3 regions of the Shewanella sp. 10N.286.51.B8 genome follow, and region 1 is predicted to be linked to each of the others. Evidence: predicted binding sites of a transcription regulator. Region 1 holds the regulator's gene; each other region holds the start of a gene.
What was found. Region 1 encodes MetJ, which represses methionine synthesis genes. Its sites were predicted from a motif close to TAGACGTCTAGACGTCTA; they were not measured.
Positions count from the first base shown of each region.

Region 1 (10,429 bases):
ATTGTTTTAAATTTTTCCCATTCACGGTGACAAATCCAGCTTGTGCTTCCAACACGCCTAAGGCGCTCAGTAGCAAGGTTGATTTACCACAGGCATTGGGCCCTATAACGGCAACTAATTCACCGGGTTCTATGTCTACATTCACACCTGATAGTGCCGGCTCTCCTTCAGCTTTATATCTCAGGGTTAAATGCTGAAATGAAATTGCTGGTGCTTGAGTGTTATCAGGGGTGTCTAAGCGTAATTCTGATTGTTCCGTTGTTGCCTGCATGAACCGATCAAACTGTTTTACGGCAACATCCATCATGGTGAATTTTTGTTGAGATGAAAATGCCAGTTGTGCAGGGCCTGTAATCCGCCAAATCATCATCACACAGGCAATTAATGCACCGGAGGAAATCGTTTGATTTAGTACTAAAAATATTCCCGTAAACACTGTGATGAGTGCAGTGAATAAACTCAGTGAATGAGCAATGGCTGCATTTAGGCCATTTCGTTTAGCATAAAGAAAATTCTGGCGACTATTTTCACGGCATTGACGAATAAATTTTGTTTGCCAGCCTTCAGTATCACCAGCCGCTTTGAGTTGCAGTAGATTTTTCGCTAGTTCGCTTAGGGTATTTTGATACTCGCCACTAATTGTTGGCGAGGCTGCCTGAACATAGCGGCTGACGACTTTCATCACCAAGTAATACAGCATCAACATGCCAATCGGCACTAACACTAACCATCCACTTAAAAACATAATCGCCAGCAGGGCAATAATAGTGAAGGGCAGGTCGACTAAGCCGCCGCCTCCAGGGCCAGATAAGAGCATTCTGACTTTTTCTGCATTACGCATTCTAGCGATATGATTTGAAATGCCGACGCGTGACAGTACCATTAACGGCATGTGTAATAGTCGATAAAAGGTTATCTGGGAAAGGTCTCTAGCAAATCGATTACTGGTGGTGGCAAGAATTTGCGCCCGCGCTAAGCGGGTTGATACTAATACGCCAACAGCAAGCGCTCCACCTAAGGCTATGCTGGGGAGTATGGAGGGTGTTTGACCACCAATGACTCGGTCATATACTGCCATGGTAAACAGAGGTACTGCTAACCCTGTAACACTGGACAGTAAACTCAGCCAGAAAACGGGACGATACCATTTAGTTCTCTTACTCATGTGAGCGGCGAATGCTTGAACACTCTTTTTACTACGAGGTAAGGCATCAATAACAAATAGGTATGCATCATCTGTTAGCTGAGTCATATCGACCGTTTGCCAATGATTATTCTCTAGTTTTTCGAACTGATGTCCCTGTCTTCTTGCTATAAAGGCATTGTCTTTCGCTGGGACAACCAAGAAAGGGTAGATGGTTAAATGCAGGGTACTATCTGACGGTTTAATAACAGAGAAACCAATTTGATGCTTTTTTAATAACCGAGACACCGCCAGAGTATTGAGATCGTTTTCAGTGTCACTGGCAACGTTACTGGCTTGAGTGTAAAGACCTAATTGTTGGAACAGCTCCACCAGTAATGGCTTTAGTTCTAAAGTCTTCATAGGATCACCTCCTGTGAATCACTATTATCCACGTGCGGCGATTTATTAGTTTTTTTAGGCTGAGCATGTCCCTCAATTGTGACAACTTCATCACTAATTTTACCGATTTCAGGGTAGTGGGATGCCGCTACAATGGTCATTTGTTGTTTCAGTTGGGCCAATAAAGTGAGTAGTTTATTTTGGGCATCGGCATCAAGTGAAATCATCGGCTCATCCAATAGCAATATCGACGGTTTTTGGACTATCGCTCTGACTATTGCAATGAGTTTAATTGCCCCTTTATTTAGCATTTGGTTGTCATTTTCACCGACTGAAGTTTGATAACCATTGGGCAATTCGGCAATTTTAGCCGTTAAGCCTAAACTGTCAGCAATTGCCATTGCTTGTGGTTCATACTCTGCTCGGAACATCGTCATATTCTCAAGTAAACTACCTGCAAATAAGGTTGGCCAAGGGGCAACATAGTTAACGGATTGTCGAAATTCTTTACTGTCGTGTGCATGAAGTAAAACCCCATCAATGGCGACTTCACCTGTATTTATCTTTTGAAATCCAGCAATGATACTGAGTAAGTGGCTAGCATGACTCAGGGGATTTGATTGCAGGGTAACTAAGGTTTTAGGGAGGATCTCTAAATTCAACTGTTGAATGACAGTGCCTAAATTACTGCTATCGACTTTTTGAAACCTAATAGGGCCGTTAGGGATTTTTTGTTGATAGATTTTTTCAGCACTAAACGCTTCGGCTGGAATGGCGGTCAAATCATCTACGTGTGACATCGCCGTTTTGGCACTCACAAGTCGAGAACGAAGGCTAATAATTGCACTTAATGGTGCGATGGCGCGACCCGCTAATATTGAACATGCAGCCAGTCCACCCGTTGTAAGCGAACCGTTAAGGACTTCTAAACAACCTAGCATCACTAATATTAGTGTTGTTCCTTGCGATGCTGCTTGGATGACTTCTTGTAACTTAGCTGATAACCAATCGACTTGTTGCTGTTGTGCTAGTCGCTGGTGGTTTATTTTATTATAAATACTGGCTAATCGGTCTTCTAAAGATAGGGCCTTGGCTGTGGTTAGCCCTGATAACACCAGTATCAACATTCGGGTTCGTTCAGCATCTGAAAGAGCGAGATCCTCAGTGGCTATGGCGAGTTTTTTGCCAATGACATAAACCAGAGCGCCAACAAGTACCCAGACGACTATCGGAATGAATACCAGCGGGCCACCAATATAGGCAACCAATGCAAGAAAAATGAGCACAAATGGAAAATCCATGAGTGCCACAATTGCTTGCCCTGAATAGAGCTCCCGCATACTCGCAATACTGGCTAAACCATTAGTGACTTTACCTGTTCCCATGGATTCAACATGGTGATAGTCCGCTTGCATGAGCTTGTTAACCACCTTGGTTGTGGTTTCTAATTCAAAATTGGCTGCTGATGCTGCAAGTAGCCAACTGCGGCCATATCTGAGTAATAATTCCAGTAAAATCGCAATCGCCACACCAGAAACAAGAATAGTGGCAGTACCATAACCTTGATTTGGCAGAATACGATCGTAGATTTGTAGCATGGTGAATGGCAGCGCAAGCGACAATAAATTGATAAATGTCGATGACAATAATAGCTCGGGAAAGGCTTTATTCCTGGAAAATAAACTGAAGTTTTCCTGCATACAAAAAATGTCCTTTTTATCGCAATGCGTAACGACTAAGCAATCAATAAACCAATGATTTAAGCGTAGCTTGTTTTAGTCAGCTTTCCTTACCTTAATTTAACTTAACTTAAACATTAAGCAATTAATATAACATCTTGGGGGTAAATTGATTTTTAATCAGATGCAGCTAGTTTGCTCGAAATGGCGGCATTATTACGAGGGATAAGAGAATGAGTTTGCATGAGGTACGCGTGGAGTATGTAAAGGGAGGCCGCTTATTAAAATTAATGCAAAGATAATAAAAAACCATGAGTAATAACTCATGGTTTTTAGCTGAAATGTAGACCTATCTAGACTCGATATATTCTTAAGGTTGTTGGCGAGTTGGCGCTAAGACAATTTCTCGTACACAAACATTTTGCGGCATTTCAAAGGCAAATACAGCCGCATCAGCAACTGCTGTAGGCTCGATAACGCCGCCCATGAACTCTTTCCATTCTTGGTAGCCGGCTTTAATATCTTCATCGGTTGTGTGGCTAAGCAGGGCCGTTTCAACAGCGCCTGGAGCGATAGTCACCATTCGCACATCATCCATCGCCACTTCTTCGCGGATATTTTCAGTTAGCGCATGCACAGCAAACTTACTGGCACAATATGCTGCATGGTTAGGGAATGTTTTACGACCCGCTATAGAGCTTACGTTGATAATAGTGCCTGTTTTACGGACTTTCATATCAGCAAGCACAGCGTGAATACCATTAAGCACGCCCATCACATTGATGTTGAGCATTTGGCTCCACTGGGCAGGATCTTGTACATCTGCTTGACCAAGTAGCATTACGCCAGCGTTATTGACTAAACAGCCAACAGGGCCAAACTTTGCTTCAGCAGTCGCAATCGCTGTTTTCATCGCTGCAGCATCAGTAACATCAACGCTAACAGATAAGCTGTTGGGCAGGTTAAGTGCTTGCATTGGTTCAACGCGACGAGCAAGTAAAAGTAGTGGGTGACCTTTAGCGCTAAATGCATTCGCCATAGCGGCGCCAATACCTGATGATGCGCCAGTAATGACAACAAGTGATTTCATGATTTTTACCTCGTTCGTTAAGTTGTGTCCATTATAGGTAATGGCTCATTGTTGATATATAATCCACAAAGAACATCATTGTTTACCTGTGGCTCCTAATAACTTGTTGATGACCACAAACTAAAATAGACATTATTATGAACTTAGACATAAATTTGATTGATATCAGAGCCTTTGTGGTGATTGCTGAGCAAGGTAACTTTACTCAAGCTGCACAGGTCTTAGGCTGCTCACGTTCGCATTTATCAAAGCAATTATTAAGTTTAGAAAAATTTCTTGGTGTTAGCCTAATTATTAGAACCACCAGAACCCAAAGACTGACAGAGCAAGGTCAGCAATTGCTGTTGCAATGCCAGCAAGCGTTAGCGCAAATCGATCAGGTGGTGGCAATGACATTAGACAGCGCTGAAACATTACAGGGCAATATTCACATTAATTGCGTTGGCGGGGTGATTGGTGAAGATATTTTAGTGGCCTTGGTGAATGATTTTATTAAACAGTATCCTGAAATTACCATCGATCTTGATTTTAGTAGCCAGCGGGTTGATTTAATCGAGGGCCATTTTGATATTGTATTTCGCATGGGCGAACTGGCAGATTCAAGCTTGGTGGCCAGAAAGCTGATGGATATCGAAAACCGCACTTTAGTCGCCCCTGAATACTTAGCGAAATATGGTCAACCGCAGCATCCAAGCGAGCTTAATAATCACCTGTGTATTACTGGCTCGATCAGCCATTGGCGCTTTGGCCATAGGCAAGATGCTCAAGCTGTAGACGTTGCCATTAAGGGCGGTTTTAAGTGTAAAAATGGCCGCGCTATGAAAGCCAGCGCCTTAGCAGGAAATGGCATTGTGCGATTACCTTATTTATATTGCGCTAATGAAATTGCAGCGGGTCAATTAGTGAATGTGTTTAATGATTGGCATATTCCCGACACGCCTTTTTATATGCTTTACCATAAAGATAAATTCCAACCAGAAAGGCTGAAAAAATTTATTCAATTCACCATGGAAAATTTTAAGCGCTATCTACCTGATTCATAAAATAACATTTAAAAAACGGCTGATTAAATTCATCTATGCCGTAAAAGTCTAACGGGATTGAAGCCTATTTTTAATTTTTTCGACTATCTTTATTAGATAATTAAAAATGAAAATGGTGAATGATGAGATCCTTAGCGCTGCTATTGTTTTTACTGCTGTTTGCGATAAATACGCAAGCGGGTCAGCTTTATTTTGAAGCTCGCAGTGATAGCATGGGCGGTACAGGTGTAGCCTCATCAAGCCGTATCGGCGCAAGTTTTATTAATCCCGCTTTACTGGCTATTTACGCCCCAAAAACCAATGAGTTCTCCTTACTGTTACCGGTTGTGGCTGCTGAAGTGGATGATAGCGACAATATGCTTGATAAGTTTGACTCACTACAAGACAGTTTTGATGACTTAGAAACGGCCATAAACGGCAATGATACTGATGATATTGCTGGTTTTCGTGATGATTTAGTTATTAATTTAAATGCCCTCAACGGCACTAACGCCTCGGTATCAGCCGCAATTGGCGCAGCATTAGTATTGCCAACTCAAACCGTGCCAATGGCGCTATTTTCCAAAAGTCACCTTGACGCTATGGGCGTTGCTGATATTGCTCAAGGTGATATTGATATGCTGACTAATCTCGATCCCGCCAACCCTCCTGCAGATCTCACTGACTTAGACTCTCAAGGCATTGTATTAGCCGCCGGAGTCACAGATTTTGGGGTGGCGTTAAGCTTTCCACTATCTATAGTTAACATGCCTGTAAAAGTTGGGATTTCACCTAAGTTTCAACGCATTGATACCTATCATTACAGTGCCAGTGCCAATAACTTTGATGTCGATGATTTTGATGATGATAAATATCGAAATGATGACAGCTTATTTAACCTTGATCTTGGGGTGGCTATTGAGCCAACAGAAAGCTTAACCTTAGGGCTGTCTGCTCGTAATTTATTCAGTAAAAAAATAACCACAGTTGAAGCTCAAGGACGGACATTTGAATACCAAATTGAGCCGTTAGTCACAGTGGGAGCTGCTTATGATTGGTCCAGAGTCACCTTAACCACGGATATTGATCTGGTGGAGCAAAGCCGTTTTAGCGAGTTTGATGCGGTGCAGTATTGGCGAGTGGGCGGTGAAGTTAAAGCCACTGACTGGCTGTTTTTACGCATGGGCTACCGCCATGACTTAAAAGATAATAGCGTAGATATTTACTCTTTCGGCACCGGCTTTGCCATCGGCCAAGCCTTTAAGCTGGATATGAGCGGCAGCTATGGTGATGATGCCATTGGCGCTGTGCTGCAAACTTCTTATCACTTTTAAGCGTTATCATTTTTAGCTGTCATCATTGTTGCATTTATATCTGCCACAAAAAGATGATCGACTAGCCTGCTGATAATTCAATTAACGACTTAAGGGTTAGCAATAATGCACTTAAGCTACATAACACCATAGTGGCGATGCGAGTCTTATTTTTATCAACCTTATTGGTTAGCTTTCCTGCGGCAATATTTCCGAGTATGACAGATGGCAATAGCATCAATGACAACCACAGATGCTTTTCTTCCACTAAGCCTGCAAGCATTAAAATAATCAGTGCGATCATTGAGCTGAAAACAAAAAAGATCGATAGCGCGGCTCTAAACTTCGGCGCATCTTTACCGGCTAATAAAATCGCTAATGGTGGCCCACCAATGGCGGCAATATTTCCAAATACCCCCGACAAGACACCTGCAATAAATAGCGAAAGCCGATTTACTGGCGCTGTGATCTTAAAAATACTCAGCAACACCGCTGCGCCGACAATAAAGGCAATGGCTAACCCCAGTACTGCTTGGGGGGCAAACAGTAATAAACCTGCGCCCATAAAGCCACCAGGTATTCGCCCCAGCAGCGCATATTGCAGCCCATTAAACTCCAGTTGAGTACGTTCACGCAATAAGGTCAATAAGGCGATGGAAAAACCCATCATAATCACAGGGGCTGGGACTAATTGTGGGTCGATGATATAGAGAAGTGGACTGGCAACAACCGCAAGCCCAAAACCGATAAGGCCTTGGGTTAATGCGCCTAGAAAAATGATAACCGATGCAAGCATCAAGGTCTGCGGATCGATAAATTCCATTGTCGACTCTTTAGGCGCAATACTGCAACTCACTCTCAGCTTGAGAGCTCGATGCGTTAAATGACGAGCAGTGTTTGATTAATTGAGCAGGCTTATGCTTTAGCGCAAGTACTTTAGCGCAAGTACTTTAGCGCAAGTACTTTAGCGCAAGTACTTCAGCGCTAGTCGCTAGCTTGACTTAATCAAGATCTTCCCACTCAATTCCCATGGCATCCATCAAAGCTTTTGCTTCAGATGGGATGCTATCAGGCCCTTCTTTTGATAAGTCACCGTCATTTGGCAGTGGTTGTCCAGTGTAGGCATGCAAAAATGCTTCACACAGTAGTTCACTATTGGTTGCATGACGTAAGTTATTAACCTGGCGGCGGGTACGTTCATCAGTCAATACTTTTAAAACTTTTAAAGGTATGGATACCGTGATTTTTTTAACTTGTTCATTTTTTTTGCCATGTTCGGCATATGGGCTGATATAGTCGCCATTCCATTCAGTCATTAACTCACCTTTATACGATAGATTCGTGGCAGATTTTAACCGCTAAATAATAACAGTCAAATTATTGCGGTTATTCTATAACGAATGGAAATAGATTTCTTTATGTTTAGACGTCTAAACGGCTGATTTGTATTGACGATGTGACTTAGCTTAGGTACATTTAGCCATCTAGACATCTCTTTAGTGTGTATTCTTTAGGAGTTTACAATGAGCAAACATCGCGCAGCTACGCTAGCAGTACGCCAAGGTATCGAGTCAGATACCCAATACGGCGCTGTAGTCCCGCCGATTTATCTATCAACAAACTATTCTTTTGATGGCCATAAAAACCCTAGAGAGTTTGATTATAGTCGTTCAGGAAACCCGACGCGCTGCGTGTTAGGTGAAGCCATTGCCAAACTTGAACATGGCGCTACTGGGGTGGTTACTTGTACCGGTATGGCTGCGATTACCTTGGTCACTAGTTTATTAGGCCCCGATGATTTACTGATTGTGCCTCACGATTGTTATGGCGGTAGTTACCGTTTGTTCACAAATCTTGCCAACAAAGGCCAATTTAAATTACTGGTGATTGATCAAACAGATGAGCAAGCACTCAGTGATGCGATTGCTCAGAAACCTAAAATGGTGTGGTTAGAAACGCCGTCAAACCCATTATTACGTGTTGTTGATATCAAAGCTATTGCTGAGCAAAGCCATAAAGTCGATGCCTTAGTTGTGGTTGATAACACCTTTTTATCGCCAATTTTGCAACAGCCATTAGAGCTAGGCGCTGATATCGTCATGCATTCCACCACCAAATATATCAATGGTCATAGTGACGTTGTAGGTGGCGCTGTGGTGGCAAAAGACCCTGAACTGGGTGAGTTACTACACTGGTGGTCAAACACCTTAGGGCTAACAGGCTCGGCTTTTGATAGTTACCTAACCTTACGTGGCATTCGTACTTTAGCTGTACGTATTCGCGAGCATCAAAAAAATGCTGAGCAAGTTATTGACGTACTTCAGGCCAGCAATCTTGTCGAAAAAGTGTATTATCCAGGCTTAAAAGACCACCCAGGTCACGATATTGCAGCTAAGCAACAACAAGGCTTCGGCGCTATGTTAAGTTTCGAACTTAAAGGTGGTGAAGCAGAAGTGGTCGCCTTTTTAAATGCACTGTCTATTTTCAGTGTTGCTGAAAGCTTAGGCGGAGTGGAAAGCTTAGTTGCCGTACCTGCAACCATGACCCATAGAGCAATGGCGCCTGCAGCACGGTATGAAGCTGGCATTAAAGATACTTTACTGCGACTATCTGTCGGGATTGAAGATGCTGAAGACTTGGTTGCCGATATTGAAGTAGGCTTAGCTGCTGTCGCTGCGCTTTAAGTTAATCTCCCTTGGCTATATTCATGTAGTCAGGCTGGTATATGTTGTTTAAGGAGTGAAAAATGGCCCGCAGTCATTTACATAAATTTGGTGGTTCAAGTCTTGCTGATGCAGATTGCTATCGCCGCGTTGCCCATATTTTACTGACTCATGGCAACAGTGATGATTTAGTCGTTGTTTCAGCTGCGGGTAAAAGTACTAACTTTTTATATAAATTACTCTCCTTAAGAGAAAACGGTGACTTGTGGCAAGAAGAGCTACAAGTACTGGTGAGCTATCAGCAAAACCTGATTGAGCAACTTCTCTCAAACGAACAAGCGCGCGATTTACGTGAGCGCCTATCAACCGATAAATCGCAATTAGTCAGTTTATTGTCCCTTGAAGAGCGCAATGAATTTCAGCTCAATCATGTATTAAGCTTTGGTGAGCGTTGGTCAGCACGATTAATGGCAGCCTTATTAAGAGAGTCTGGCGTTGCTGCCGCGAATATTGATGCCTGCTCACTGCTGGTGGCTGATGAAGGGCCTGTGCCGAATATTCGTCTTGATGAGTCCCGCGAAAAAGTCCAAAAGCTGCTGGATGCTAATCCAAATACACGCTTAGTGATCACCGGCTTTATCTGCGCCAACAGTAAAGGGGATACATTATTACTTGGCCGCAATGGCTCAGATTACAGCGCCACCTTAATTGCCAGCTTAGCGGACATTGAACGAGTGACTATTTGGACCGATGTTGAAGGGGTATTTAACGCTGATCCGAATAAAATTAATGATGCCAAATTACTTGAAAGCATGTCACTTGCTGAAGCCGATCGTTTAGCTAAACTCGGCTCGCCAGTACTGCACAGCCGAACTTTACAGCCCTTATTTGATACTAATGTTAGTCTCGCGGTGCGCTCAAGTTACGCATCACATACTGACTTTACCCTTATTGCGCCCCAAAGTTCGTCAGCTAGCGCTCCAGTGGTTACCAGTTTAAATGAAGTGGTGCTGTTTCGCTTTAAGCAGCAAGCGCTAATTCAAACCACACTCAAATTACTTGAGCAAGCCGGTATTGCGCCGCTAGCATATTGGTGCTCTGCCCATCATAAAGTTGAACTGGCATTCACTGCTGAAA
Region 1 is NZ_JBFRKG010000018.1:199,173-209,601, reverse strand. Features, by position in the region: gene AB4160_RS08775 (peptidase domain-containing ABC transporter) at 1-1,546, opposite strand, end outside; gene AB4160_RS08770 (ABC transporter transmembrane domain-containing protein) at 1,543-3,225, opposite strand; gene AB4160_RS08765 (SDR family oxidoreductase) at 3,575-4,294, opposite strand; gene AB4160_RS08760 (LysR family transcriptional regulator) at 4,432-5,337, shown strand; gene AB4160_RS08755 (conjugal transfer protein TraF) at 5,457-6,650, shown strand; gene AB4160_RS08750 (sulfite exporter TauE/SafE family protein) at 6,712-7,452, opposite strand; gene metJ (met regulon transcriptional regulator MetJ) at 7,631-7,945, opposite strand; gene metB (cystathionine gamma-synthase) at 8,153-9,313, shown strand; gene AB4160_RS08735 (bifunctional aspartate kinase/homoserine dehydrogenase II) at 9,376-10,429, shown strand, end outside.

Region 2 (10,429 bases), 110 kb from region 1:
GTACTTTGGCGTATTGCTCAAGGCTGTCAGCGTCTTGCGTTAATAGGCTGCCCATACTGGCTTTGTTATCTGACTCTGCTGTTGAATTAGGCTGACAACCCATTTGGCTCAGACAAGCTAACAGTAACCATATTGCGATAAAAGCTGACTGTCGTAGCTTTAGCACTGGGTCAATCTGTCGCTTTTTGATGGCGCTGGTTATCGGGGCGTTATACATTATAAAGCCTCTTGCTGAAGGTTATGAATCAGTGATTTACGGGTTTGCCAGTAAAGTGGGATCGCGATGGCAACGGCGCTGGTAGACAGCGCAATTAACACCACTCGGGCATAAGCTTGCCAATCCCATAGCATGGCAATACTCCAACCAAAGGCTTGTAAAGTGACTTTGTTGATCAGTAAGTAACCCAGTACAGCACCTGTTGGCAGCGCCACTAAACAGGTGAGTAATACAATAAACTGCATTTGAATGAACATCATAAAGCGCAAGCGTGCTTTGCTCACCCCAAGGGCATATAGTTTGGCTAGTGGTGCTTGTCTGGCTTGGGTTAGCATTAAGCATGCACTGAATAATCCAATGGCAGCCACCATTAAGGTGAGGCTATTGAGCACCATGGTGATAGAAAAGGTTTGCTTAAACATGGCTATGGCTTGCTGCTTAATTTTGGCTTGGTTATACATTTGCGCTGTTGAAATTAGCTTGCTATTAACGAGTGATTGTTCAAGCTCGTTTATATCGCCATCATAGCTGGCAGCGATACTTTTAGCTTGCTTGGGCAATTGTAATTGTTGCCATAGTGTATTACCAATTACGACCTGACCCTTAGGGTTACCATAATCAAAGAAGATAGCGCCAATGGTCACGGGGTGTTGATTCGTTTTTGCTGACATGATTGGCAATGTAAAGCTATCGCCAATTTGTAACTTGTATTTAATCGCAATGGGCTCACTTATCATCAACTGATTACCCTGAGTAAATTCAGCCCAGAAGTCATCTGATTGCTGTTTTAGCGAACTGACAATCTTAGTTGAATACAAATCGCGACTCACAAGTTCAACGGGCATATTTTGATAACTGCTATTTACTGTCCACTGTGAATATATACCAGTGACCTTAGGCTGCTTCTCTAAGAAAGACGCAATATCAGTGATGTTTTCGCTTGACGGGCGCATGTATAAATCTGCATGAAGGCGGCTTTCAAGCCAGGTTTTTAAGGTGACTTCAAAACTGCCCACTAGGGTATTCATCGAAATGTTCGCGGTTAGCGCCAATAGCATCGCCATCATGGCTAACGATAACGGCCCGATTAACTCTTTGGTTTCTGCCATCATGTATTGCCATAATCCTGCCGGAAAATACTTAGCCAAACTACTACTGACATAATGCAGTGTTAATGGCAGCAATAGTGGGATAGCGACAATAACAATCCCCATCAGTGCGAGGCTAAATTGATATTGCTCAGTAAACGGAAACAGTGCAGCGCAAATGGTTAATGCCACTATCGCGATGGCAAACAACCAGCGTTGGGTGACCAGCAAACTGCTTGCTTGATTATGTTTGGTGCCAGCTCGGGCGAGGGGTTGTTGCGTTAATTGTCGATACAGTGGCAGGCAGGCGAGTAAACCGGCAAACAAGGTTAACACTATGGCTTGGGCAAACCACTGCCATTGCCAGTTGCCGGGCATTAGCCGAGCGCCATAAAGCTGCTCTAGTGTCATGGCGACCATAGGTTGTAGCCAGACGCTGAGTTGCAGCCCCAGAATAAAGCCTAAGCTTGCACCAATGATCACCAGCACAATGAGCTCAGCGACCAGTGCTAGCATCACATTATGCTTATTAATCCCTAATTGCAGTAATTGTACTAATAATTTTTGCCGCTTCATCAAACTGTAGCGCACGCCGTTATAAGCGATAAATAGCCCTACCACAAAAGCCAGCATACTCATGGCGTTAAGGTTTAAGTGAAAACTACGGGTAAGCTCTTGTAGCGCCTGGCCTTGATCTTGTTCTGTAATACTCGCCTGTTGCTGTAATAGATTTTGACTATTGATTTGCTCAATCAGTGGCTCAGCAGGATCAAACAAAGCAATATAAGACAGCTTATTGGGTTGGTCTAATAGGATTTGCGCTAAAGAGATATCAGCGACAATGGCATTACCTAAGCCATAATCATCATCGACACTGATCACTTCGAGCTTGATAGTGTTAGCGGCTTTATCTTGTGGGTTTTGTAAATAAAACCACCCGTCTTTTGCTATGTTATCCGCTAGGGATTGGCTCATTAACAACACATTGCTGCCTGCTAATAGCTTATCCAGTGGAATATTAATGGGCGTTTTGCTGTTGGTATTCGTTTGAGCTTCAGATGAATGGTTTTGTAAGTTAACTGCAGCAAATAAATCGCTGCCTTGAATTTGCCAGCGCCGCCCTTTATCGTCGACTGCAAGGCCATTAATCACAGCTAAAGCATTACTGATCCCGCTTTGACGCAATCGGAAATAGACCTGCTCATTAATGAGTTGTTGCCCTGCGGCTGGGGTGATCAACAAGCTTGCCCGTTGACTTAATAGTTCGGTGGCTTCGCTGTAACTTCTTACTGCATTTTCATTGGTAGACTTGACGCCTATTAGCAAGGTGACTGCGAGGAGGATACCGAGAAGAATGGCACCAGCTTGTAATGGCGAATGGCGGTAGTGGGCAAAGAAGATTTTTAGTGACAACAGCCATTGTTTGACAGTGATGTCTTGAGCCTGATTACTCATGAATATGGCCTTTTTCTAAATGCCATCTGCGTTTCATATAGCCCGCACAGGTTTCACTGTGGGTTACCATCAACACCGTGGTATTTGCAGCCATGGTAAGCTGGCACATTAGCTCCATTACTTGCTGACCTGCAGCTTCATCTAAATTACCGGTTGGCTCGTCTGCTAGTAATAATGCCGGTTTGTGGATTAACGCTCTGGCAATGGCAACGCGTTGCTGCTGACCACCCGATAAGGTTTCAACAGGTCTTGTTAAAATGTCACTAATCCCAAGCTGCGTAATAAGCTCATCGCCCCAATCACTCCACTTTTGATTATTAAGCTGTAATACAAAACGGATATTATCGATAACATTAAGCGGGGTGAGTAAGTTGAATTGTTGGAAGACAATACCAAGTTGGGCGCGCCTAAACTGGCTCCATTGACTATCTTGCCACTGCGCTGCTTGTTGGTTCATGAGTTGTAACAGACCAGAATCAATTTTCTCAAAACCGGCAATGATATTAAGTAGGGTGCTTTTGCCCGTGCCGCTGGGGCCGGTTAGCGCAATGGTATCACCACGATGCAGGGATAAATCGACACAGTTAAGCACCTGATGGAGTCTATCGCCATCGTTAAAGCCTTTGGATACTTGCGATAGTTGGGTGATCACTGCTGTCATTAGCGTCTCTGGTATTACTTGTAATTACATCATCATACGACAAATAAAATTACTTAGATCGACTTTTCATTGAAATAACCCGTTTATATGTTGATTTTGAAATAATAAAAAAGGCTGAAGAATGAGAAGTAACCTCATCCATCAGCCTTTATTTAATGTTACGGTTAGCAGCCTTTGTTGGCTTTAACCCATATAACCGTTTAAGTTAATCTTCTAACGAATAAGGTAGCGGCTTCACCACTAGCTCACTTTGGTTGTCATTTTTTACTCTTAGTTTTGCATCATTTGGCGTATCGTTAGCCAATACTGCGGTTAATAGCACTTGGCCATTAAATTCAACCGCTTCGATAACTTTACCCGCTCGAAGAAAGCCATCTTCTGAGGCAATTTCAATTTGAGTTTCACTGCTGACAGTTTCAGAGGCACTACCGGATAGAATATACAGGGCGCGTTTATTACCACCGCGGTACTTCATTCTGGCAATGGTTTCTTGGCCCATGTAGCAGCCTTTTTCAAAACTAATACCGTTTACCGCCTGTATATTACACATTTGTGGTACAAACTCACTGCTGTGGTTGTCGTCAATATTGGCGTAACCGGCTTGAATTTCTAATGCTTGCCAAGCTTGGTGGCTAGATAGTGGTTGATTTGAAGCTGTGACTAATTGCTGCGCTTTTTCAGCTGATGTAATCACTATGAAGCGCTCAGCATCTTTTAAAATAATAGCGCCTTCAGCGTGAGTAACTTCATGTTCAATCCGTCCAAATTGCTGCTCAATAAACTCTGCAGCCTTCGTACCAGCAAAGCCTAAAATAACTTGCTTAGCAGTGACATCAGTTAATTCCGCTTTACTGAACACCGCATATTTCTGCCATGAGGCCAAACTTAGCGGTAATACTGATGCTGGCATTAAAATAAAAAGGCTTTCAGCAATTGTGTAGGTTCTAAAGCTAGCAATCATCTTACCCTTAGGATCGCAATGGGCGCCCCAGCGCCACTGAGTTTCTGTCAGCGATACGATATCGGTAGTGACTTGGCCGTGAATAAAGGTTTTACCTTGCTCACCGGTCACTTCAATTAAACCTAAGTGGCTTAAGTTTGAAACCAGTAAGTCGGGCGTTGAAGTTAAGTAATCCCAGTTTGGCTGTGTGGTTGCGAGTGTCATAAAATGATCCCTAAGGTGAGCAACAAAGATAAGCTTTGAGTGTAACGGAATTCAGTGAGGCTCAAAAGAAAAAGCTATCTTCAATTAATTGAAGATAGCTTTAATTCACAATTTAACTGCGAGATAAGCCTAAGGTTAAATCGTTCACCGACTTAGCTTGAATTAAAACAATACGCGGGTACGAATAGTACCTTCAATTGCTTTTAACTCGCCCAGCGCTTGTTCGGCTTGGTTTGAATTGACTTCCATGACCACGTAACCAATATCTGCAGTCGTTTGTAGATATTGCGCAGCAATGTTAATGCCTTTTTCTGAAAACGCTTGGTTAATTTTAATCAACACACCTGGACGGTTGTGGTGAACATGCAATAAGCGCGAGGTGCCTTTATGTTGTGGCAATGACACTTCAGGGAAGTTAACCGCAGACACAGTTGAGCCATTATCAGAATATTTAGCCAGCTTACCCGCGACTTCAATACCGATATTTTCTTGAGCTTCAGCAGTACTACCACCAATATGCGGGGTAATAATGACGTTATCTTGTCCACGTAGTGGGCTAATAAATTCGTCATCATTTGACTTAGGCTCAACTGGGAATACATCAATTGCAGCGCCTGCAATATGGCCTGACTTTAGGGCATCAGAAAGCGCATCAATATCAACCACAGTGCCCCGTGATGCATTGATAAAAAAGCTTTTTGAACGCATTTGTTCAAACTCTGTCGCACCAATCATATTTTTAGTTTGCGTAGTTTCTGGTACATGCAAGCTGATAACGTCTGCTTCATTCAATAGTGTTTCCATTGAATGGATTTGGCTGGCATTACCCAGTGGCAACTTGTCTTCAATATCGAAAAATACCACCCGCATACCGAGGGTTTCAGCCAAAATACCCAGCTGAGTACCTATATGGCCGTAACCAATGACCCCTAAGGTTTTACCGCGCACTTCATAGCTACCATTGGCACTTTTTAACCAACCGCCACGGTGGGCAAGGGCGTTACGCTGAGGAATACCGCGCATCAGCATGATGATCTCACCTAACACTAGCTCAGCAACACTGCGAGTGTTTGAGAATGGCGCATTAAAAACGGGTACGCCTAACTTCTCAGCAGCGGCAATATCAACTTGGTTAGTACCAATACAGAAACAGCCAATCGCGACTAGTTTTTCAGCATGGTTCAACACTTCAGCGGTTAATTGGGTGCGCGAGCGCAGGCCGACAAAGTGAGCATCTTTAATTGAGCGCAGCAACTGGTCTTCAGGAAGGGAAGCTTTGTGATATTCAATATTGGTATAACCTGCACGCTTAAGTACATCGACTGCAGTTTGGTGGACGCCCTCCAACAGCAGGATTTTAATCTTATCCTTGTCAAGCGAGTGTTTTGCCATGGTGTGGGTACCCTCTTATCAATAGTTATGCTTATGTTATGCTGACATTAATGCGCAACCAAAATAGCATTATTTATTGCCATTGTAGAGGGCTAGATGGCTAAAGACTGTGATCTTGGTTTAGAACAATATCATCTAAAGGGAATGTATAGTGAATAAGAAAGTTATATGGGTGGTTATTTTTGCTGTCGTGCTCGTTTGGTCGGTGAGTTCACCTAAAGATATGTTTACTTGGTGGTTAGAAGCACTGCCAGCATTAATCGCCTTACCCATCTTATTTTTTACCCGTAATAAATTCCCCCTAACACCCTTAGCTTACTTATTGATTTTGTTACATTGCTGCGTGCTCATGGTCGGAGCTAAATATACCTATGCCGAAGTACCACTGTTTGATTGGTTGGCTGATGTGATGGGTAGCGAACGTAATAATTATGACAAAATCGGCCATCTTGCTCAGGGGTTTATTCCGGTCATACTGGCAAGAGAGGTGATGCTAAGAAATCACGTCTTACAACCGGGCTATTGGTGTCAGTTTCTATCAGTTTGTTTTGTATTGGCATTTTCTGCTTTTTACGAACTTATTGAGTGGTGGGTTGCAGCTGCAACAGGTGAGAATGCGGAGGCGTTTTTAGGCACTCAAGGCTATGTGTGGGATACACAGTCAGATATGTTTATGGCACTTATAGGTGGTATTAGTGCATTAGTCTTGCTCACAAAGGTACATAATAAGCAGTTAGCATCACTTTAATCAGCTACATTTATAGATCTTGTGACTGTTAAGTTTATTTTTACTTGTTTTATTTTTGGTAACGGCTTGGTTTGCGAGCACTTAATCTATTAATGAGTACTTAAGTATTGCAGAAATACTTTATAGACTAGTTAAAATGCCTTATGGGCTAGTTAAAATGTACTATTATTGCATTATGTTGTTATTATGTTATCAATGTTTCAGGAAGAAACTCGTATAGCCGAGAGATACAGAATACTTTTCAGGGAGAAAAGTGATGAATTCGAATATTGATGAATTAGTCTTCTTACACCAGGTTGCAGCGCCTTGCAACTTGGCTATTTTAGCTGAGTCGATAGGGTTAAAAACCAGGGTAGTGAAACACCCTAGTGAACTTGAAGTAGAACATAATACTAATTGTTTCTATTTGATCGCCCAAAAGGGGGCCGCGCTGGATAGCAAAGGCATTCCGCTGTTGGTATCACGGCTAGTTAATCATGTCCCTGTCGCTTTATATCAAGTTGAACGGGGCTCGTTAGATCAGGAGTCTGCACTATTGTTAGGTGTAAGAGGCTTACTTTATGCCGACCAACGTATGGATTTAATGTTGACCGGGTTACGTAAAATGGTAGCTGATGAGCTTTGGTATGATCGACCGCTAATTAGCAAAATTTTCCGCCGACTAGTACAAAAACTTGATGCTAATACAGAAATCCCCCCAGATACTATCGCAATGCTGCAAATGCTCACTAATCGTGAAAGAACCATCATTCAACTAGTTTCAAGCGGTGCAAGGAATAAAGAAATAGCCCACAGGCTTTGCATTAGTGAGCACACGGTAAAGGCACATATCTCTTCCATCTTTAGGAAAACCCAATCTCGCAATCGGGTCGAGTTACTGCGTTGGGCACAAACTTATCAAGCCCATTTTGAGTTCGCTTAACTTAGGTTATTTACCCGCTTTAAAATAATTTAGAGATGTTATTAAGCCAGTTGCTAGTTGTAACTGGTTTTTTTGTTTGTTTCGGCAATTATTTCATCGTGTAAAATTAATTTATGAGCTTATGTCATAAAATTGCACAGAATTAGCTTAACGTAATGAAAACAATAAGCTTTGCCAGTGGAGGAGATATTAAAGTAAATATATAGGGAGCAATGTGCTCCCTATATTCAGTAAGAAAATTTTCTATAAATTAATTCTGGTAAATTGCTGCAGAATTAAAGTTTCCGGTTTGGACTACAGTGGCAATATCATTAGTGCCAATTTGCATGCCTGTAACCGTATTATCATTACCAATTTGGGTTACATTTAATGTATTCATAGTACCATCAATTGCAAAGTAACCATCATCTCCACCAACCCAGTTACCGTCGCCTAGCTGAGAAACGGTAATTGAGTGGTCATCACCAAAGGCGACTATATCAGTTAAGTTAAAATCACCTTCTTGGCTGATATCAACAGTCTGATTTGAACCGACATTTGAAATAACGGCTTCGTTATCATTGCCTGTTTGGCTCATATCAACTGTATTGTTATCTCCAACGGTTTCTGCATATGCAAAGTTAAGTTCACCTGAGGAAGTGATAGTGACCTCATTATAGAAGCCATCAGCTACAAAAGCAGTGTAGTTATCTGCACCACTTTGATCTACAGATATAACATTCTCATCACCATAAACAATAAACTCAGTTAAATTGGCATCACCAGTTTGTACGACTTCAATATCGTTAAGCGAGCCATTTAAAATAGCAATATTAGCGCCGCCCACTTGGTTACCAAAACCATCTTGACTAATAGTAACGTCATTATCGTCTCCAAAAGAAAACTCTATTGTTGCGCCGTTATTAATGCCAGTTTGGTCGATAGTAATATCATTTAAAGAGCCTGATAAGCTTGCTACTACAGCAGTGTTATCATCGCCTGTTTGGCTAAAATCGAATGTATTATTATCACCAAATACACCTAAAGCAGCACCAAAGTTGTTATCACCAAGTTGGTTTACAAATAGTTCATTACCATCGCCAGCATTTAGGCTGCCTGAATCGGAAACGATACCTGCTTGGTTATTTACACCATCTTGCATTATGGTTGCACTATTACTATTACCTTCAACAGCGAATACCGCTAAGTTAATCGCACCGTACTGGGTTACTTCTGCAGCGTTTTCATTACCAATAACTTCGATGATACTTTCGTTTTGAGCTCCATCTTGAATAACATCAGCAGTGTTACTATTACCCGTTAGCGATACGTCACTAGTGTTATAAAAGTCAGCCTGCTGAATAGTAACTTGGTTTTGGTCACCTATGATGCCAACGTTTGAAATATGCCAATCATCAACCTGGTTAGTAATGACAGAGTTTCCATTACCTTCAGAGCTAATATAAGATTCTTGCCAGTCCCCTTGCTGGGTTACCTCGGCAAACTGTAAATCACCAATTTGTGTCACGGTTGAAATATGACGCGTGCCAGTTTGGCTTACTGTGGCATCCTGCTCCATGCCCGTTTGAGTTACTGTTGCGTTAGTATTCGAAGCGAATGCCGATTTCTCTGCAGCTGTCACCTCTGGTAATGAAAGTCCTGCTGCTGAAACGGGTAATGCTAAGCTTGCTGCAATAGCAAGTGATACTAACGATAATTTCTTTTGCGATTTCATTCTACGCTCCCTGTTTAAATATAGATTTATCTGATTATTAGAAAATAATCGTTTGATAAAGTATTTCGCTTCCTAGTTAACTCATTGTGTCGCCAAAGTGCATAATTTAGCTTTAGGTAACTGAGTACTAATATGCGATCAAGAAGTAACTTCAGCGTGAACTTTTAAAGATCTAACAGTATTTGAAGCACTATAAACCCTCAATAAACACCAATAACTTAAGAGCAGGGTTTGCTTTTAAGTTTATGATTATTAACCCTAAAACTGTTTGGTTTTAGGTTGGTAGAATTTCAAATGATTCTGCTGATGCAGCGCGTTACAAGATTAACTTACGGTGCCCATTGATTTTTCTCAATCGTATAAAAGGTTAGTTTTTTTAGGGGATTAAGATTAAACCTTTAGTGCTACAAAGGTTTAAGTTACTGAATATCATGCTTATATTTGGCTGTTTTCGCTTACCACTAATATTGACTAGTCGAATAAGCCTAGTAGTTACTTACTAATTAAAGTTTCAGTGCTTTTATTGTTATACAGCTTGTGGCAACAATTTGATGGCAACAACAAATTCCGGGTTTCACTTCGTGGAAAATCAACTCGCTTTTAAAAATAGCTAATGGAAAAGCTACAGGTGCTGCATTACCGGTTCCGGGAATTATTAATGGAAGATAGGAAGCCACATCATGATTAACAAAATGTCCCCAATTGCATTAGCAGTAACATCTCTATTTGCGTTAAACGCAAGCCCTGTTATTGCTCAAGAAAGTGTAAAGTATAAAAAAGATGAAATTCTCGTTGTTTATAAAGAAAATGTGTCAATCTTTGAACGGTTGTCAGCGCAAAATCTAGTCGCAGGAACAGTCACAGATAAAAATGCTGATGGTATAGATGATAAGTTTAAATACCTATTATCTGGACGATTGGCTAAGTTATCACTTAAAAGCGGTAGTAATGTTGAAAGTGCAATTAAGTTAATTAGTAAGCATCCAGCAGTAAAATATGCCGAACCTAATTATACTTATACGGCAATTGGTATGCCAGACGATCCAAATTTCGTGGAGTTATGGGGC
Region 2 is NZ_JBFRKG010000018.1:86,835-97,263, reverse strand. Features, by position in the region: gene AB4160_RS08325 (lipocalin-like domain-containing protein) at 1-217, opposite strand, end outside; gene AB4160_RS08320 (ABC transporter permease) at 217-2,760, opposite strand; gene AB4160_RS08315 (ABC transporter ATP-binding protein) at 2,753-3,421, opposite strand; gene ygfZ (tRNA-modifying protein YgfZ) at 3,627-4,586, opposite strand; gene serA (phosphoglycerate dehydrogenase) at 4,749-5,978, opposite strand; gene AB4160_RS08300 (DUF2238 domain-containing protein) at 6,130-6,726, shown strand; gene AB4160_RS08295 (response regulator transcription factor) at 6,983-7,648, shown strand; gene AB4160_RS08290 (curlin) at 7,899-9,362, opposite strand; gene AB4160_RS08285 (S8 family serine peptidase) at 10,043-10,429, shown strand, end outside.
Region 2: a site for MetJ is predicted at 6,064-6,081, ahead of serA (phosphoglycerate dehydrogenase). Genes of this name have one in related genera too.

Region 3 (10,429 bases), on a different contig from region 1:
ATTAATCGCCCGTGATACTTCACTCAGAGTTAAGTTGTACTGGCGTAATTTGTTTTGCGATAAGGCTAATGACACTTCATAGTTACGCACCCCGCTTAAATCTAGTTGGGTGACACCCTCTAGGCGCAACAATTCATCGCGCACCACTTCAGCAAACTCGATGGTTTCTTTTTCGCTATATTTGCCGGTTACCGTTACTGCGATGACTTCACGCTTACGCTGGGCAAGGGCAATGACAGGTTTTTCGGCATCAACCGGAAAGGTGTTAATGGCATCGACGCGGCTTTTAATGTCCGCTAGCATTTCTCGGGGGTCGTAACCACTGTCAACTTCAATGGTGACCTGCGATGATGCCTCTGAAGAGCTAGAAGTGATTTTTTCTATACCTTCAAGGTCTTGCACCGCCTCTTCAATACGAATTGTTACCCCCTTTTCAACATCTTCAGGGGTCGCGCCACGAAGCGATACTCGAACAGAGATCCTTTCAGACTCAACTGTCGGAAACACTTCAAGTGGGATCTGCGTTGACAGTGAACCTAAACCTAATACCAGCAGCAACAACATTAATAAATTGGCCGCTACGTGATTTTTAGCAAACCAAGCAATCATGGCTGTGACTCCTCTTTACTAGCAGGTTTGGTTTTACGCTCGCCATCAGGCTTACTGCGAGACTTGCCATCGGCTCTGCCCTCACCTCTTGGGCCTCGCTGTGGTTTAACTTTATTCGTTGCGCCAACAACAGTGACAGGGGTGCCTGAACTCACTTGTCCAAGGGAGGTAATAACCAGTTCATCGCCACTTTTCAAACCTGTTCTAACTACCGAATCTTGGCTGTTTTGCCATCTAATGGTCACTTCTCTGCGTAATAACTTGCCATCATTAACCACATACACATAGCTACCTTGATAGATTGCTTTAGTCGGGATTACGATCGCTTGGCTCAGCTTTTTACCGGCAATATTGGCTGTCAGGTATTGACCAATTTTCAGTGGCATTTGCTGATTAGCTTGATAATCAAATGGATCATCAATTTGCGCCACCACATACAACTGCTGCGAGTTACTATCGATTGCACCTTCGGTGCGAATCAACTGCCCTTCCCATTTTTGCAGGCCTATTAAGTCAGACTCAAAACTCACTTTAGCCACCACAGACTTACCTTGCTCAGGTAGTTCTACCAGTGCTAAATCACTGTTATTGATTGGTAAACGTATTTCCACATAATCGGTGGCGTAAATCGTTGCCAGCTGACTATTGGTCGAAACCACCCGGCCTACATCAACATGTTTTTCTAAAATTCGCCCAGAAAAGGGGGCAACAACTTGGGTACGTTCCAAGGCCAAGTTGGCTTGTTCAAGTTTCGCTTGGTTAGATAGCATTGCCGCTCGCGCTGCAGCTAATTGCGGCTCACGCAACACCAGCGATGTCGGCTCGCGGCCATTACTCAGGCGCTGCCAATCTGCTAAGGCTTGATTAGTACGTGCTTGTTCTTCTAATAATTGTTGCCTAGCCAACATTAACCCAGCTTCAGCAATTTTAACTTCAGCTTGATAATCTCTATCATCAAGCTCAACTAACACTTCGCCAGTTTCAAAAAAACCACCTTCACGAAAGTTGGGGCTAATAGATAGAATTTGACCTGAAGCCTGCGTCACTAACGAGCTTTGGGTGCGCGGTTTTACCACCCCAAAACTGCTCACCTGAATTTGATAATCTTGTGGCTTAAGCACCTGAGTTTCAACCGACATGGCAGCTACAGCCATCGGTTTGCCACGCTTAGTGGTAGGTGGGTTTGAGGTAATCACCATAATAGTGGCAACCGCAACCGCAACAATGCTTACTGGGATCAGGTATTTCTTATTCATCATATTTTTCTTCTTCTGTCACACTGGCATCTAAATCGCCACCTAAAGCAAGGTGTAATCCGATACGGTTGGCAATGATTTGGTTTTTTAAGCTGATAACCGAACTTTGGGCCACAAAGGCACGATTTTGGGCATCCAGTACTGTGGTATAGCTGACAAGGCCGATTTGGTATTGCTCAAATGATAGGGTTTCAGCTTGGAGGGCATTGTCTTGCGCTTGTAAAGTTGAGCGATATTGCTGCTGCAAACTGGCATCAAGATCAAGGTTGTTTTCAACTAGCTCAAAGGCACTAAACAAAGTATTTAAATACTGCTGCTCTTGCTGCTTTAATTTCAGCTTTTGCTGCTCGGTTTGTGACTTTAAGCGACCGGCGTTAAAAATCGGTGCGGTAATACCGGCAAATACTGACCATGAACTGTAATCACCACTTAATAAGTTAGCAATATCATTACTGGCGGTGCCAATATCAGCCCCTAAACGTAAGGCTGGATAACGCTGCTTTTGAGTAAAGGCCACGACGGCATCTTGAGCGAGCAACTGATACCAAGCGGCTTGCAGTTGTGGTTTACGTTTAACGAGCTCGCTGGGGACGCCAATTTTAATCCCTTGTGGCAATAGCGGCAGTGTTTCATCTATCAGTAATTTACCTGCTGGATAGCCGCCTAATAAGCGCTCTAAGGTTCTAATATCTTTATTGCGCTGACTGCGCTGTGCCAACAGGTTTGAGTTTTCACTGTGAAACTCATTTTGAGTTAAATACACATCCAGCGCGGTGTTTAACCCTTGCAGGTAACCCGACTCAATGATGTCAAAATTAAGTTTGGCATTTTCGGTGCGACGCTCAAATAGCTTAACGAGCTCTGTTGAGGTCACTACCTTGTAGTAGGCAATCACCACATCAGCAACCAGTGCATCCCTTGCTTGCTGATAATTGGCCTCAGCAGTGAGTAAATTCAGTTTTGAGGCTTTAGCGCTATCGGATAACTTGCCCCAAATATCTAGCTCATAGCTAACATCAAGACTAAGACTATTGGAGCTAGACGTTGCATCACTATTTCCCCCTCTAGCACTATTAGCCGATAAGCTTAACTCTGGCCAAAAGCTGGCATCACTGACATTAAGCTGCTGCTTGTTAACCTCGACTTCAAGAGCTAACTGAATTAACTGCTGGTTGGTGTTCAGGCCAATACTGATAAGTTCTAATAACTGATCGGTAGCGATTGGTGTTACCCAACTTTGATTGTCTTTTAATGATTTGGCGTCGGTATGCCACGACGCAGGCAGCTCAGGTTTAACCAAAGACTCGTCAAGATAGGATGAACTGCTGCAGGCAGATAAAATGAATAGCGAAGTTGCAACCGCCACTAGCGTATAGCGTGTTTTCATTAACTGGAAATCCATTTTCGTTTATTATTATTTAATATGATTTAATATTATTTAGATGTTACGTGATTGATTTTAATTAGATCACTTTATAAAGAAAACTGCCAAAGGGTAACTTTGCATAGCTTTACATAGGTTATGTGAATAAAAGCAATGTATTGTAGCTAGGGACAAGTTTGTCGGCGGCTGTATCAGGCATTAAAGCAGAGGTTTCACCCAAAGTGGGCAATGATGCAGGCTTATTAAATGTAACAAGCCTGCCGGTTTTTATTAAAAATTGTAATCAAGTTTTACCCAAGCGGTTCGACCCGGCTCATTAACTTGAAATAGTGGTGAACTACCAGGAATGTCATTACCCGCTCCAGAGCGACTAACATGTTCGGCATAGGTAATATCAAATAAGTTCTCAATACCAAAACTCACTAAAATATCATCATGCTTCCAAGAGCCATTGATGGCCAATGTGCCAAAACCACTGCTTTCAGCCAGATCTTGTCCTGAGATATTACCTTGACCAATTGCGACTCTATCTTGCGCCGCAACCATCCGCCAAAATAACCCAGCGGTCCAATTTTCAGCTTCATAATTCACTGAAATACGACCCTCTAAAGGGGATATTTGCCCTAGTGGTGTATTGTCAGTGTCATTCTCACCATGGCTATAACTGACGGTGGTTTGCGCCGACCATTGATCAGTAAATGGATATAGCAGGCCTAATTCGCCGCCCCAAATCGTTGCATCAATATTGTAAGCTGCGGTCTTGGCAGTATTAGCATCAATTAAGATGTAGTCTGCCACTTTGCCGTAATAAAACGCCGTGGATATTTCAATATCGTCTTGATAAATCCAGCCAACATCAAGCTGGGTGGTTTTTTCAGCATCTAAATCAAATGCCTTAAGTGACAAATCATTATTGTCTGCCTTCATGAACTCCCAATAGTCAGGAATACGTTGGGCATGGCCGCCGCCAATATAATATTGGCTTTTATCAGTCTCAAACTCGTAGCGAACAAAGCCACTGAATAAGTCATCATCACGGCTGCCTTGCTGGGCCACATATAAACTGGTTTGCCATTGATCCATTCTTAGCCCCGTCAAGATTTTACCTTGGTTAAGCTGATAACTTGATTCAACAAATAAGCCGGTATTGATATAAGCCATGTCCTGCATAAAGGGTTTTGCTAATAAATCATCTAGGCCATTATCTTCAGCTTGATTGATGCTGCGTCCTTTGTGCTTACTGTCCATATAGTCAAGCCCGACAATGGTTTCCCATTTTTCATTGGCTGAAATATCAAACCATAAATGACCACCTGCGGTTTTTCGTCTGACATTAGTGCCTGCATTTACGCCGCGGTCAAACTGATCCATAACGTGATCGTTTTCATTACTATATAACTGAAAATCAATATTATTCAGCCAGTAAAAATCAACATCCTTTTGCAGCAGAAAGGTGACATTTTCATTATCGATCACACGAGCTTTATTGGTTCTGTCAGCGTACTCAGCCTCACCGCTTGAGCTGCCATAAGCAAGCTCAACCACGGTTGACTCGTCGGGGGTCCAACCTAAAGCAAAATTGTAATTATTACGGTCATAAAGGGATTGAATGGTGGTACCATCACCGTCTTGATAATGATCGCTTTTAGACTTATTAGCATCAAAATCAATGTAATGGGTTTCAGTACCTGCTTTTATTTCGACTAAGTAATCTTCACGGCCAAAACTGCCACCGGTTACGCTGGCGCGACCTTCAAGGCTTTTCTCACTAAAGCTATGGCGATCTTTTTCAAATAATACCGTCCCTGCGGAACCTACTGGGCCATATTTTACTGTTTGTGGGCCTTTAATCACTGTAATGGCATCATAGGCTTCTGGATAAATATAAGCTGTTGGCGGATCCATACGTCCGCCACAGGTGCCATAAACATGCTGGCCATCATCAACAATACTGATGCGTGAACCGCCCATGCCTCTTAAAGAAGGGTCGCCACCTGCGCCGCCTTTTCTGGCGATACTAAAACCGGGGATGGTTTTTAAGTAACCTGCACCGTCATAAGCGGGCAGCGGTAATCTGGGCTTTTTGGGATCGGTGACAACTTTGGCAGGATCGCGCATTAACTCCCCAGTCACCACAAGGTAGTCATCACAGCTTTTATTATCGCAGTGCTGCTTGTGTTTTTTTTCTTGGGTGGTTTCAACAGCCTGAGTGTCTGTGGGATTAGCCTCAGTGGCTTGAACGAAGGAAGTGGGTAAAAAACCTAAAGCGACAGCGATAGAAATCATCAATTTAGAGCGGTACATAAACAGTCCTATGACAAACCTATAATATTTGTGCGGACATTTATAAATTAACCAGAACAGGTTTCAACTTAAAACCAACAAACTGCGACACTATGTCACAGGCTAATTAAAGGGAGGTCAAAAATACTAAACTCTTATAAATAAAAAACCTTTTATTCAAGTAGATAAGTAGGGGTAGCAGCCCATTTGAAATAACATCGCTGCCAAATAATAAACTGAATAAATGGATTTTTGAGCCATGGCGCTTAACCATAATAAGGGTTTTACCTTAATTGAGCTCGTAGTCGTTATCATTATTCTTGCCATTCTAGCGGTTACTGCCGCACCTAAATTCATCAATTTATCAACCGATGCCAGAATTGCGGCATTAAACGGCGCAGCGATAACTCAATAAAGTCACCTCCTCAGCCAAGTACATTAACCACAACTAATAGGGAAAATGTGACTCTGCTTGCTCTATATTCAAACCCACAGACAGATAAAATCATCTGAGTTAAAACTTATCGCCGACTAATTTAAGTGGTTATTAATTATTTCAAAAAATACCCTTTTTCGGCCTTAACAAGGGTCAAAATTTAAGACACAATGGAGATAACATCCATCTAGACGGCTAAACATGAAAAAATCATTAAAACAGCGTTCATCCGATCATCACCGTGGGATCTATTTTATTGGTACAACCCCACCAAAAATCGATACTGATTTTGAATCGGTCAGTATTATCGCTGATAAATTGTTAGCTCGCCTTGATGAGATAAACTTTGATGGTTTGATCATCTACGATATTCAGGATGAAACCAGCCGCATTGATACCCCAAGGCCTTTTCCCTTTAAAGCCACTCATGATTCTGGTACTTACGCTCAGCTAATCAATCAAAAGTCAGGCAAGCCAGTTATTGCTTATAAGAGCGTTGCCGGTCTTGATGAACAGGGCTTTAGTGAGTGGTTGTCCCGCGCTTGGTATCAAAATAATGTCAGAGACTTGGTATTAGTGGGATCGCCATCGACTCAGGTTGCAAGTTCATTACCATTAAATGACGCTTACCGCGTATTAGCGGCGCACTCTCAAGCGTTCTACCTGGGTGGCGTGGCCATTGCAGAGCGCCATTTAAGTAAAAAAAATGAACATATTCGCCTGTTAGGTAAATCAAACCAAGGCTGTGAATACTACATCACTCAGGCGGTGTATAACGCCCAAGCAACCATTGATATGTTAACCAGCTACGCCAAAGAATGTGCGTTAAACAATATCAAGCCTAATCGCATCATCCTGACATTTTCACCTTGCGGCAGTGCTAAAACTCTGGAGTTTATCAACTGGTTAGGTGTGTCGGTACCCGAAGCTACCAGCCAGCGTATTTTGTCGGCAGAAGATCCTCTGTATGAGTCAATTAAGATTAATCACAGTAACCTGCTGCAAATTTTGGCTGCTGTTATACCGCTTAATATCCCATTAGGGCTGAATATTGAAAGTTTAACTAACCGTAAAACTGAGATTGATGCCTCGATTTTGATGTACAAACTGCTAAAGGGCACCATGGATCAAGCCTTAGCCCAAAATCAAATTGATCAATTTGTGCTAAATAAATAGTCCTCAGCGATAAAATCTTGCCCTATGGTGTTAATAGCCGCCATAAGGCAAGCTTTCAGCGTCAAGCGCCAGTAACAAATGGCTTAGCCATAAGCGCTTATATTGACTCTAAAAAATCACATAAACCACAATTAAATATTGAAAAAAACCAATAATATCAGTTATTGTTGAATTAAATATGGGGGGATAACTGTAAATTAGCAGTAATGGTTAAAGGTCAAGTGTTAGCCTATAAGTCAGCAAGGTGCTTGCTAAGTCGAAGCATTAACCAACAGCGCTAAAGGCCCTCAGTTATCTCATCAACGCATTTCAAACAAAGGCACAGTCATCACTTAAACTTGCCTAATTTTTTACTACTTTTGCTTCAAAAAAAACCAGCAATGAGCTTTATTATGACTATAATAGCATTAGGTTTTGTCGACTTTTAACCTCGCGCATAAGTTCAATTTGTATCTGTTCAATTGAGGACTAACTATGGATAGCCAAAAACTCAATACACTACTTGCCACAGTGACTGACAATGCCATTAATGCATATTGTCAATTCGGTGAAGAAATGCTGGTAGAAATTAATCGCTGGATTTCAAAGCCCGAGCAAAGTCGTTTTTTAAATGGCAATTCGCTGGACTTATTAATCAATAATCACCGCAACCACCTTGGGTTTATCTCCCAGGTTATTGAATCCCGTGATGGAACCGCTTTAGTGAAAGCACTTCCCTGGGTCTATCAGGCTTATCATTCTCAAGGGGTGCCATTTCTCTACTTTAAAGAAGAACTAGAAAAATGGCAGCAATTGATTTTAAAGACAATTCCACCAATTGAGGCTGCACAATTAGTGCAAATATACGATTGGATGCTTAGGGCCCATGATGAGTGCTGTAGCCTAATAAAAGGCAACCGAGAAGAAGAGTTTATTGCAATGGATAACCCCTTTCTCCACTATATTATTACAGGTGATCACCGTAACGCCTACAGCTATGCATTCAATAAAGTCACTACATGGGAAGACTTTGAGCGTTTTTTTAATAATGAGGCTCAGCCCGCTCTCTATCAAATAGGTTTGCTTTGGCAAAATGGTGACGTATCAGTATCCACCGAACATTTAGCCACAGCCATTACCAATCGTGTGCTCACTGGGCTGCTAATGCACCTAGACCTTCCAGAAATAACTAAACCAAAGATATTGGTAACTTGCGCGGCATCTGAACAACACCAAATTGGCTCATGGATGGTTGCCACAGCGTTAGAAGCAAATGAATGGGATACAACCTATCTTGGTGCCGACGCACCTAAAGATGCCATTCTTGATTATATTACAAATGAGTCACCTAAAGCCGTAATCATCAGCGTTACCATGCCTTACAATATCAAAAAGGCTCGAGAGATCCTCCAAGAAATCGACGCCTTATACCCACATATTAAAACCATTGTAGGCGGTCAGGCGCTGTCTTTTTTCCATGAACCGCAAGAAGTGCTTAAAGCCGATTTCATCACCAGCGATTACAAAGAAGCGATTCAAAAGCTCAACACCTGGTTAGCTTAATGAATATCCCCAGTGAACTTGCAATAGATATCGCAGAAAATTCGCACGTATTGGCTATCGCTGAGTTTGCTTACGATGGCACATTAATCAGTCACAACCGGGGCTTTCACTTACTGTTTGCTATTTTTCTATCTGAAACAAACAATTGGCATGACTTTTTTGCCGGTGCCCCTCGAGTGACACAAATAAAAGACCTTGACTCAGATCCGCAACTACTTAAAACCACAAAAGGTGAAGGGCTTTTATGTTCGTTTCGTAAAATGGAGTCCTCGTTCTATTGTATTGCTGAAATGTTGGAGCTAAAAGATGAAAAGCTAATTGAAGAAATAAGCAGTCTTAGTAATCTAATGGCGCAACTCAATTTTCAGCTTCGTCGCGAAAAACGGCAACTTATTAAAGCCCAAAAAGACATAGAAAGAATTGCACGTGAAGACCCACTGACATCCTTGCTAAACCGACGAGCATTTTTTGACATCATGAATCCCAGGTTGTCGTCAGCCAAACGACAAAATATGGAGGTAACCCTGTTCTTTATTGATTTAGATTTTTTCAAATCGGTTAATGATAATTGGGGGCATAATATCGGAGATATACTACTTGTGGCGATAGCAAGTATGCTTAAAAAGACCCTTAGACTTGAAGATATTATTTCTCGCTTTGGAGGAGAAGAGTTTGTCGTTGTCCTTACAGGGCAATCGTTAACCGATTCGTTCATATTGGCTAACCGTATCCTAGAAAATTGCAGAGCGCTCAAAATTGCATCACTGGACAGAGTAAATACCCTTTCAATCGGCATTGCCCAGTGGGATAAAAACGAAGATATTAACAAACTGATTAAACGAGCAGATGATGCATGTTACATGGCGAAAAACAGTGGCAGAAATAAATACATTGCCTTAAGCCCTGAAACGGCAACAAGCCATTAATCATGGCTGCCCATGTTATTTTCAGAGACAGACCCAAGTGATTTAGTTCGGGAAATTAAAATATAAAAAAAGCCTGAAGCGATACTTCAGGCTTTTTGGTGTAAACGATAGCGAGTTTAACACTTGCTATCGTTTGTAAAACGAGTCGTTAAAACTGGTTCATTGTGTTGTCTTTACCTGACGCTTTAAGCGCTTGGTCACCAGAGAAGTACTCTTTATGTGCATCACCCATATCAGAACCTGCCATGTTTTGGTGTTTAACACAGGCAATACCTTGACGGATTTCCTTACGTTGAACATTAGCAACATAACCCAACATGCCTTGGTCACCGAAGTACTCTTTAGCCAAGTTATCAGTTGATAGTGCTGCGGTATGATAAGTTGGTAGCGTGATAAGGTGATGGAAAATACCCGCTTCACGTGCAGCATCAGCTTGGAAAGTACGAATTTTTTCATCAGCTTGAATAGCAAGCTCAGTTGTATCGTAATCAACACTCATCAATTGATCGCGGTTGTAAGCTGAAACGTCTTGTCCTGCTGCTTGCATTGCATCAAATACTTGCTGACGGAAGTTAAGTGTCCAGTTAAACGATGGTGAGTTGTTATACACAAGTTTAGCGTTAGGTATCACCTTACGGATTTCGTTAACCATGCCGCCGATTTGAGACACATGAGGCTTTTCAGTCTCAATCCACAATAAGTCAGCGCCATTTTGCAGTGAAGTAATACAATCAAGTACACAACGTTCTTCACCAGTACCCGCTCTAAACTGGAACAAACCATTTGGCAAGCGAGCAGGCTTAACGAGTTTGCCATC
Region 3 is NZ_JBFRKG010000052.1:18,495-28,923, reverse strand. Features, by position in the region: gene AB4160_RS17740 (efflux RND transporter permease subunit) at 1-609, opposite strand, end outside; gene AB4160_RS17735 (efflux RND transporter periplasmic adaptor subunit) at 606-1,868, opposite strand; gene AB4160_RS17730 (efflux transporter outer membrane subunit) at 1,858-3,252, opposite strand; gene AB4160_RS17725 (TonB-dependent copper receptor) at 3,520-5,553, opposite strand; partial or broken gene AB4160_RS17720 (type IV pilin protein) at 5,792-5,929, shown strand; gene AB4160_RS17715 (methylenetetrahydrofolate reductase) at 6,170-7,144, shown strand; gene AB4160_RS17710 (B12-binding domain-containing protein) at 7,619-8,686, shown strand; gene AB4160_RS17705 (GGDEF domain-containing protein) at 8,686-9,612, shown strand; gene AB4160_RS17700 (isocitrate lyase) at 9,761-10,429, opposite strand, start outside.
Region 3: a site for MetJ is predicted at 6,149-6,166, ahead of AB4160_RS17715 (methylenetetrahydrofolate reductase). Genes of this name have one in related genera too.